DNA from 3 places in the Ruegeria sp. HKCCD6157 genome. Region 1 is predicted to be linked to each of the others. Evidence: riboswitches for the same ligand, from Rfam matches in the RefSeq annotation. Region 1 holds a riboswitch; each other region holds the start of a gene.
What was found. A riboswitch is a leader RNA that binds a small molecule or an ion and turns the genes downstream of it on or off. The one in region 1 is predicted to bind cobalamin.

Region 1 (3,270 bases):
ATGATCTCGCGGATGTCGTTGACGCCCGTACGGCTGGCGGCGTCCATCTCCATCACGTCGACATGGCGGCCTTCCATGATGGCCACGCAATGCTCGCACTGGCCGCAGGGTTCGGTCGTTGGGCCGCCATTGCCGTCGGGGCCGATGCAGTTCATGCCCTTGGCGATGATCCGCGCCGTGGTCGTCTTGCCGGTGCCGCGAATGCCGGTCATGATGAAGGCCTGCGCGATCCGGTCGGCCGCGAACGCGTTTTTCAGGGTGCGCACCATGGCATCCTGACCCACCAGATCGGCAAAGGTTTCCGGGCGATATTTGCGGGCGAGAACCTGATAGGCGGGGCTGGAGCTGTCTGTCATGTCTTCTCGTTGGGATTCGGTGCTTGGGCACAGCGTAGTGGCCACCGGTGCTCGCGTCCACAGCGGGGCGCGATGATTTTTGATTTAGAAACGAGTCGCTTTCGCACTAAACTGCATCAGCGGATTTAATGGCTCATTTTTGTAAAGAGTTCTTTGGGGAGGACAGGATTCATGTCGCAGTTGGTGATCTACGCCCTTCAAGTCGGTGGCGGAACGCTGGCACTGACCTCGATGCCCGGACGCGGCGGAGATTACTCCAGCGATCTGGATATGATCGCAGCCTGGCAGCCGGGGCTTGTTGTTTCGATGACGACGGATGTCGAAATGCTTCAGGACGGGGCGCAGGAATTTGGCAGCGATATTCAAAGCCGCGCCAGCCGATGGGTTCACCTGCCGATCGAAGATTTCGGAGCGCCGACAAAAGCGATTGATGACGCGTGGCCGTCCGTCAGCGCCGCGGCCCGGCACGCGCTGTCCGGCGGAGGTCGCGTATTGGTACACTGCCGCGGGGGATGTGGCAGGTCAGGTATGGTTGTCCTTCGGCTTATGGTCGAATGCGGCGAACGCACGGACACGGCGCTGCAACGATTGCGGGCGGTGCGCCCTTGCGCCGTCGAAACGGATGCGCAACTGGCCTGGGCCTCTCGGCGTGCCCAGGCACAGGTCAGTCTGGATTCAGATTGAAATCTGCACGGGCGCGCAAGCAGGTTTTCGAGGCCGGATCGTGGAAACTTCGATCATCGCGCAGGGTGGGGTCTTCACGACGCCGGATGGCATCGCACTGAACGTGTTTCCGAAGATCAGGTCGGCATAGCCGTTCAGCGGCTCAATTGCGGTTTCGGGCTGCGTCCCGCAAAAAACACGAATGCTGTCTGATTGCGCGCGGAAAATTGCATGACATCCTTCGGTGCAATGTGACAGCTTACTGCTGCCCTCAATCTCGAAATCGTCACTTGTGGCCGAGGTCGCCTGGGCCATGGCTTCGGATATCGAGCGCGCCAGCCGCGCCAAAGCGGGGCAGGTTTTGCCCGTCCGCTGACATACTGTTGCACTGAATTCATGTGTTTTTGTCTTCCAGATCATCCTGCGCCCTCCGCGCTTGGTGGACAGGATATTTGGGACAGGTGGGACATCGTGATGCCGTCAGGACCTGCCCGGACACCCCGCCCGAGTTTCGGTTTCGTTTCCGATGGCAGGTCTCCTGACTTGCGGGTCATCGCTTTGCCGACCTTCCCAGCCTTCGGGGCCAGTGGTGTTTCGGCATCGCTTACCGCTTACAGTTGCGGGGGCAGTCGCGGATTTGGTTGTTGCCTGCATGACCAGACATCACCGCACCGTGTTCCCTTTTCATCCCGACCCCTTGTGGAGGCCGGAAACCATCACACAACCGCTAGCGTTTGAGCACGCATCGAGTCAAGCCGATCTTTTGACCGGACGCTTGGTCATGCTGGATACGGTGTCGGTTCATGCATAGTGTCGAGGGCGTTGAGGTTCGGAAACCGGATTTACCAAGCGCAAAGCCAGAGATCATGTTGGACACAGAGCAAACGGTATTGACCGAAGAGTTTCGCTTTCCGTCCGGGCAGAAAACACTGTCTGCCCGGTTGTACAGCCCGCTGACCTCGCCCGAAATCGTCGTCGTGCTGAACAGTGCAACGGGTGTGCCGCGCGATTATTACCGTCATTTCGCACGATGGCTTGCTGCCGAGCAGGGTATGGCCTGCCTGACCTATGACTATCGCGACTACGGGCATTCCTTGACCGGCCGCCTGAAAGACTCGCGTGCGACCATGGCGGATTGGGCCTTGATCGACATGCCCGCGGCAAGGACGGAAATGCGCAGACGGTTTCCCGATTCGCAGCATTGGACCATCGGCCATTCGATCGGCGCGATGTTGGGGCCTGTGCAGCCGGATGTCGATCTGATTGACCGGATGATCTGTGTGTGTTCGGGGCTGGTAACCGTAAGCGACCATCCATGGCCCTATCGTGGTTTGGCAGGATTGTTCTGGTATGGTCATGCCCCGCTTTTGGCCCGAGCCCTTGGCTACCTTCCCGGAAAGGCGATCGGGTTCGGCTCGGATCTGCCGGCATCGGTCTATTGGCAGTGGCGCAAATGGTGTACCGCGCCTTTGAATTATGTGCCTGAAATCGGGCATGAGTTACCTGCGGCGCAGTGGAAGGATTCTGGAACGCCCGTGGATTTGTTCACCTTCGAAGACGACCAGATGGTGCCGCCGGAAGCGGTTTGGCGGCTTGCGGATCTTTACGGCCCCGCTGCCAACCGCCACCTGCTGAGCCCCGCCGATTTCGGGTTGCCCGAGGTTGGTCATATCGGAGCATTTGCCCGGCGCAATGCAGCGGTTTGGCCGCGACTGATCGCTTGATCAGACGCGGCGCAGGACGGGCCGGGCACCGTCCAACAATCACCGGTTGCGAAGTTTCTTTTCCTTCATGACGCCACGGACCATCTTGCCGAACGCTTTGTCCCGCGCCCGGGACTGCGCGACGGTTTCAGAATTGCGCTGATCTTCGCGCCGAAGCTTGCGCCACCGGTCCAATCGAGCCGGATCAAGCATGCCGTGGCTTATTGCCTTTTGCACGGCACATCCGGGCTCGGAGCTGTGCTGGCAATCCGAAAAACGGCAGTCCCGGCTCAACTCGGCAAGGTCCGAGAAAACGTCGTCGATCCCGTCCTGAGCGTCCAGCAGGCGCAACGCGCGCATTCCAGGTGTATCGATCAACCAGCCGCCGTTGCGCATCCGGTGCAGTGCGCGTGCGGTCGTCGTGTGTCGGCCCCGCGCGTCATCCTCGCGAATGTCCGAGGTGGCAAGATCCTGATCGGTCATGGTATTGGCAAGTGTCGTCTTGCCAACGCCCGACGAACCAACCAGCGCTCCGGTCTGGCTTTTGG
Region 2 (3,270 bases), on a different contig from region 1:
GACCTATCGCATCATTCTGCCAGATGACGCCGGTGGACATACGCTGGACGTCACCGATTGGATGTACCTGACAGAAACCGGCGTCATCATGAATCGGTCCGAGATGCGCAAGTTTGGCGTCAAGGTCGCGGAACTGATCGCCACAATGCGTCCAAGCCCCAGATCGAAACCGATTCATCCAAGTGGGTCAAACGGGTATGACGCGACTTCGGAAGGGAAGCCGTTGCAATGATCACCTTTCGCTCTTTCATCGCCTGCATTGCCATCGCAAGCCTTGCAATTTTGGCGGCCTGCTCCAGCAAACCGAAGATACCAAAAACGTTTCTGTCGGACCGACAGTTGAACCTCGAGGAATTTTTCGAAGGCAAAACAGTGGCCTACGGTCAGTTTCAGGATGTTTTGGGAAATATCCCCCGCAGATTCACGGTTGATATCGACGGGACATGGGACGGCGAAACCCTGACCCTGGTCGAAGACTTCGTCTACGACGATGGCGCGACGGAACAGCGCATTTGGACATTGACCAAAACCGGAGAGGATACGTGGACCGGTACGGCGCCTGGCGTGCTGGGCACCGCCAGCGGGATTGAGCGCGGGGATACGTTCAACTGGAAATACAAGATCGACCTGCCGATCAAGGACGGGACCATGCGTGTCAAATTCGACGATTGGATGTGGCTGCTGGATGACGACCGTCTGCTGAACCGCGCGTATGTCTCACGCTATGGCGTCCGTCTGGGTGAAGTCATCCTGTTCTTCGAGAAGAAATAGGGCCGCCAGGACCGGTTTCATCACAAAAGTCAGTAGAAAATAAACTCGTCCACCAATGCTGTCGTCGATCCCTTGACCTCACCGGCCGTGTTTGCCCTTGGCCCGTCCGAGGCTGCACCCTCGGCGCGTTCGCCGCCCTCGACCTTCAGGCGCGCGCGTTCTATCTGCCCCCAGAGGAAAAACAGACCATCTCGTTTTCCCATGAGGCGCGAAGGAACTGTTGTCCGCAAAACACCTGTTTTCGGTTTTGGCATCTGCTCTCTTACTGCCTCCGGTGTTTTCCACCATTTTCGGAAAACGTAATGGTTTTTCCCGAAAAAGACAATTTTTTATGGACAAAATGAGGTTTTCTACCGGCCGTTGACAAGGTGGACTGACAACTCTCGCATGACGGATATTCGCCTTCTTCACCTGTCCCATTGAAAGCCAGCGCTATCCCAAAAGGATCAACTTCACCCAAAAGGGCTTGCTGCAAACCTCCTTCACTTGGCTTGACACTCTCTTTTCCAGCCATGCTCAGGCGACGTGCAGCGTTTCGTTTCTGATCAGAGCAGCCGGGCCTTCGCCGTCGCGGTTGGGGGATAATTTGGCGGCGCCGATGTCAGACGTGGCCGCATCCATCGCAAGGCCATCGGCCACCGCAAAACGCCATGCTGGCGGGCCTGCCACGCCCCTGTGCCAAGGACTGTGATCCCGGCGCCGTCCACGCTGCCGGAAAATTGCCATGTCTGTTTTGAAACCGGAAATGTCGCAAGCATTTCAGCGCTCAAGCGGGTAAAAAGTAGGCTGCCATCGTGAGGTGCCGCTGCTTGATTCTCAGACAGCGGAGAATTGGGAAGCCGGTGGAATTCCGGCACTGCCCCCGCAACGGTAAGGAAGGTCAGGTTCGACAATCAACCACTGGGACGAGGATCCCGGGAAGGTGTCGCAACCGGGTGCAAGCCCCTTTCAAGTCCGGAAACCAGCCTTGCAGATATGTCAAACCGCGGGTGGCGGTGGGGGCACGGGTTTCGGACGTGGTCCTCGCGCGCCTCCGGACGGTTCCTCCCTGTCATCTGCCCAAGCAATGCCGCGGGGCGCGGCAGGAGAGCCAGAAGTGAACAATGTCCAAAACCTGTTGGCGCGTCGAATCCCGGGCTATGCTCTGGAACGGGCCTTTTACACCGACCCCGAGATCTTTCAGACCGACCTGGAAACCATCCACTATCGCGAATGGCTCTTTGCCATTCCTGCTTGCGAACTGGTGAAAGCCGGCGACTATGTAACATACAACGTGGGTGCCTATCGCGTGATCATCGTGCGCGGCGCCGACAACCAGATCCGGGCGTTTCACAACACCTGCCGCCATCGCGGCTCGATCATATGCAAGGCGGCAAAAGGCAACGCGCCGAAGCTGGTTTGCCCATATCACCAATGGACCTATGAGCTTGACGGCTCTTTGCTGTGGGCCCGCGACATGAGGCCGGAGTTTGATCCCAGGCAGCATGGTTTGAAGACGGTTCATTGCCGCGAGTTTGCCGGGTTGGTTTACATCTGTCTGGCGGATGTCGCCCCGGATTTTGACACGTTCGCCAATATCGCGCGCCCGTATCTTGAGCCGCATGATCTTGCGAATGCCAAGGTCGCCTTCGAAAGCACGATCATCGAGAACGGCAACTGGAAGCTGGTCTGGGAAAACAATCGCGAGTGCTATCACTGCGGCGGCAACCACCCTGCGCTGTGCCGGACCTTCCCTGATGATCCGGGCGTGACGGGGATCGAAGGCGGTGAAACCCCAGCCTATATGCAAGCCCATTTCGACAGGTGCCAGGCAGCGGGTATGCCATCGCAGTTCTACCTGCACGAGGACGGCCAATATCGACTGGCGCGGATGCCGCTGAAAGAAGGGGCCGAGAGTTATACGATGGACGGGAAATCCGCCGTGCGCCGCTGGTTGGGCCGGTCGCCCTTTGCGGATGCGGGATCGCTTTTGAAGTTCCACTATCCGACCACGTGGAACCACTTTCTTGCCGACCACTCGATTGTTTTCCGCGTCACGCCGATCAGCCCGACAGAGACCGAGGTCACGACCAAATGGCTGGTCAACAAGGATGCCGTTGAAGGCGTTGACTATGACGTGAAACGTCTGACCGAAGTCTGGGTCGCCACGAATAACGAAGACCGTCAGGTGGTCGAGGACAACCAGCAGGGCATCAACAGCCCGGCCTATGTACCCGGCCCGTATTCAGCCATTCAGGAATCCGGCGTGCTGCAATTCGTGGATTGGTATTGCAACACAGTTTCGGCCCGCCTGGCGCCTGACTCCATGGCGGCGGAGTAAGGCTGATGAAAGACCTGAACACGCTTTCATCAGCCGTCTGGCAGGATGGAGAGATGCTGGAATGTGTCTCGGTCGTGCCCGAGATGCCGAACACCGCCAGCTTTTCGTTCCGTGCCCCCTCGGGGGCGCAGTTCGCCTATCACCCCGGTCAGTTCCTGACGCTCGAGATTCCGGCGCCC
Region 3 (3,270 bases), on a different contig from region 1:
AGCTTGGCGGCAGGCAGAAATTCATCCCCCGACAGCGCCAGCGAAAACGCGACCATGCCGGTTGTCGCCGCAATCGCAAACGCGCCGCCGATGCCCCCCCAAATCGCACCTTGCAAAGGCGTTCCACGCGCGATCAGACGACCGAACAACATTCCGGCCACCACAGCGGGAAAGGCGATATTGACGGTGTTGATCCCCAACACCGTCAACCCGCCAAAGCCGAAAAAGACCGCCTGTAGCAAAAGCCCGACGAACAAAGCCGGGAATGCGGCCCAACCAAGCAGCAGCCCGGCCATGCCGTTGAGGATCAGATGGACCGACGACGGACCAATGGGCACGTGGATCAACGATGCCACGAAGAAACTGGCTGACAGCACGCCCGCAGTGGGGATGCGATCAAGATCCAGAGACCTGAGACCCATGGCGATCCCGCCCGCGGCGGCTATGGCGCCGCCAATTACAACCGGGTTGGAAAGGGCTCCGTCGACGATGTGCATTTGGGGTTACTCCAGATCCCAGGCGCGGATCCAGATGACCGCATCCTGGCTGAGTTCTTTGCCCTCATGTTCGGTTGCCGGACCGGAACCAAGGGCGGCGAAACCCCAGTAACCGGCTTTTGGAACGCCGAACGAAAAATACCCGTTGTCGTCAGATATTGCGACCACCGCACCACCCGGCATTGGTGACGCCTTCGGTGCAGAAGCGGCCGAACTTTCCATGTCGGGTTCGGCTGCCATGTATTCGATCTCGATCTCGGCCCCCGCAACCGGCTGACCATCAGCCAGCACACGGCCCGTGAAAGTCGAACCCGCGATGATGTTGGTCGGCTTGTTCAGCGGGATAATCTCGGTCGGCAGACCCACGGGATTCATCCAATCGGTCGGCAATTCGTTGCGGTTCAGGAAGGCTTTGGTGAGCTGTTGGATATAGATGTCTTCGGATTCCTCGTAATAAGGCTGAGGAACCGTCACCAGCACATAGTCGCCCGACCGTTTGACCGGGACACTGCCTTTGAACGCCGCGCCCTCGTTCTGCCCGCCGGTGAACCGGATAGGTTCCAGCGTGTCCAGCAAATCGGTCTTTTCACCGTTGTGGATCACATAGAATTCCTGCGGCTTTTCAAGATCCATGACATGGCCATTCTCGAACGGATGCCAGAAAATCAGTTTGACCGGCACATCGCCCGGTTTCTCGATCATGGTGTCGGTGGTGTATTCCAAAAGGAAATGCGCATTTGCGATGGCAGGAAGAGCCACCGCGGCAGCGGCTGCGCTGAGCAGCGTTTTCATGAACAGTCGTCCTTGTCCCGTCGCGCCAATCCCGGCGCGAAATTCGTTTTGACCACGGGACATTCAACGCCAAATTACCCTTTCAGGCATCCTGGTCCGACGCACATCCCGTCGCCGATTAGGAGTGCCCCTTATGAGGGCACATGTCCGGCAGGTATCCTGACTTGCGGGTCAAAGCGTTGGACCGGCCTTCCCGGGCAAACCCCAGTGGCGTTTCAGCCCTGCTCGCCGCTTACAGTTGCGGGTGCAGTTGCGGAATTGGGCCTGAGCCCGCACCGCATTCCCTATTGATTCCAGAGCAAGCCCCGGAACCGGACATGCCGAGCGGCTTGCCAGACAACTCAGCCTTCCGTCAACGAAAATGTGTTACGGCCATCGAAAATAATGAGCTCGGCAGTTTGCGAGAGTGAACCAGTTTGTGAAATATCCAAGGCAACAGGGTGATTTCACATCTAAGCTTCTGAAAGATACCTTTCCGACAACGGCAGGCTTGCCGCGCCCAGTGAGCGTGCTTCCGGGCCCACGGTCCCTGCCAGCACGGCAGGGCGCTCGAGACCGGTCAGGTTAAGCTCAGACAGTTTGTCTTCGACCATTTCAACCAAACGCGCCTTGATGTCCTGCGGCATCCAGCCGTCAATCTTCACGCATTCGAAATCTATCAGGCTACAGGATGAGACAATCGCATAGGCAATCCCGCTCGCCGTCTGCTTCAACCAGTTTTCCAGTTGAACTTTTGGCACATCCCAACGCTGGGTCGTTTCCCAAATGGAATGCGACGTGACACCTGCCGTGGTGATTGCACGCTCGAGCACGTACAGGCTGGCCACATCGATAAGCGGCCTGACACCACCGACATCATCCGGCACAGGCAAGGGGCCGATTGCGCCCGAGTTTCCACGCCCTGAAAAGATTGCGCCATTGAGGACCACACCGCCGCCAATGAAGAAACCAATATAGAAGTACAGGAAATCCCTTGGCCCATCGGCTGGACCGAATACCAATTCCGCCCCACAAGCCGCAGTGGCGTCATTTTGCAGGAATACCGGAATATCGAGGCGCCGCGCCAGGTCAGCCTTCAGGTCTGATACGCGCCACGGGTCCATTTCTTCCTGAGGAACCTGAAGGGTCTGGGCCCAGTCCCATAGGTAGAACGGCATGGCAATCCCAAGTCCCGCAATCCTGCCTTTGGCCTCAGGCGGCATGGATGATATCATTTTGCCCAGACTCTCAGTGGAAAACTCCAAAGTGGCTTTCGGCGTTGGATAGTCATAGGTTCGCCGATCGCGTTGCCGTACATTTCCGACAAAGTCAGTCAAAACCAACTCGGCACTGCGACGCCCCACCTTGAGCCCAAAGAAAAAGGCACCATCCGGGTTAAGTCGCATGGGAACGGAAGGTTGCCCGACTTTCCCGCGGACCGGTTCGCCGCGCAAAAGCAAACCATCCTTCTCCAACAGCCGCATGATGACGGAAACGGTTTGTGCCGACAGTCCTGTCATGCGCGCGATCTCGGACTTCGAAAGGGCCTGGTGACGCCGGACAAGCGACAATACAAGCCGTTCGTTCCGGGCCCGCATCCCGCTTTGGTTGGTTCCGCGTACCTCTGACCCGTGCAGGCCAATCGAATTTTTCCGAGATGAATTTTCCGGCACGACCACCCCTTTCCTGCTGAAGAATGAGAAAGCCCGTCCGCACTGTCAATAATAAATAAGAGTGATTTATTTATTGACTCAAAATTCGAATCTTGTGATTGTTTCTTATGGGGTCAGGATTTTTGCCTGATCGCCCTCGTGCCCTACTCGGCATAGAAAAAACTGGGAGGATAATCGATGAAACTTGCAAAACTTGCGGGTGCTGCTGCGCTCGGGGTTACTGCCATGGCTGGCAGTGCAATGGCGGAAGGCGAAACTGTTTGCCTGATCACCAAGACGGACACCAACCCGTTCTTTGTCAAAATGAAAGAAGGTGCGACTGCAAAAGC

Region 2: another riboswitch for cobalamin. It lies ahead of GS612_RS10835 (aromatic ring-hydroxylating dioxygenase subunit alpha); the one in region 1 lies ahead of GS612_RS19815 (hypothetical protein).
Region 3: another riboswitch for cobalamin. It lies ahead of GS612_RS19990 (DUF4198 domain-containing protein); the one in region 1 lies ahead of GS612_RS19815 (hypothetical protein).

The regions. Positions count from the first base shown of each region.
Region 1 covers NZ_WVRB01000011.1:47,569-50,838, reverse strand. Annotated here, with positions in the region: gene GS612_RS19825 (DNA polymerase III subunit gamma/tau) at 1-356, opposite strand, end outside; gene GS612_RS19820 (dual specificity protein phosphatase family protein) at 528-1,040, shown strand; gene GS612_RS19815 (hypothetical protein) at 1,032-1,439, opposite strand; cobalamin riboswitch at 1,530-1,752, opposite strand; gene GS612_RS19810 (hypothetical protein) at 1,823-2,743, shown strand; gene rsgA (ribosome small subunit-dependent GTPase A) at 2,783-3,270, opposite strand, start outside.
Region 2 covers NZ_WVRB01000002.1:151,467-154,736, forward strand. Annotated here, with positions in the region: gene GS612_RS10810 (DUF3833 family protein) at 1-232, shown strand, start outside; gene GS612_RS10815 (DUF3833 family protein) at 229-771, shown strand; gene GS612_RS10820 (hypothetical protein) at 801-1,025, opposite strand; gene GS612_RS10825 (hypothetical protein) at 1,034-1,285, opposite strand; gene GS612_RS10830 (hypothetical protein) at 1,288-1,440, opposite strand; cobalamin riboswitch at 1,552-1,756, shown strand; gene GS612_RS10835 (aromatic ring-hydroxylating dioxygenase subunit alpha) at 1,838-3,091, shown strand; gene GS612_RS10840 (hybrid-cluster NAD(P)-dependent oxidoreductase) at 3,097-3,270, shown strand, end outside.
Region 3 covers NZ_WVRB01000012.1:19,414-22,683, reverse strand. Annotated here, with positions in the region: gene cbiM (cobalt transporter CbiM) at 1-497, opposite strand, end outside; gene GS612_RS19990 (DUF4198 domain-containing protein) at 504-1,289, opposite strand; cobalamin riboswitch at 1,421-1,620, opposite strand; gene GS612_RS19985 (ROK family transcriptional regulator) at 1,742-2,866, opposite strand; gene GS612_RS19980 (sugar ABC transporter substrate-binding protein) at 3,119-3,270, shown strand, end outside.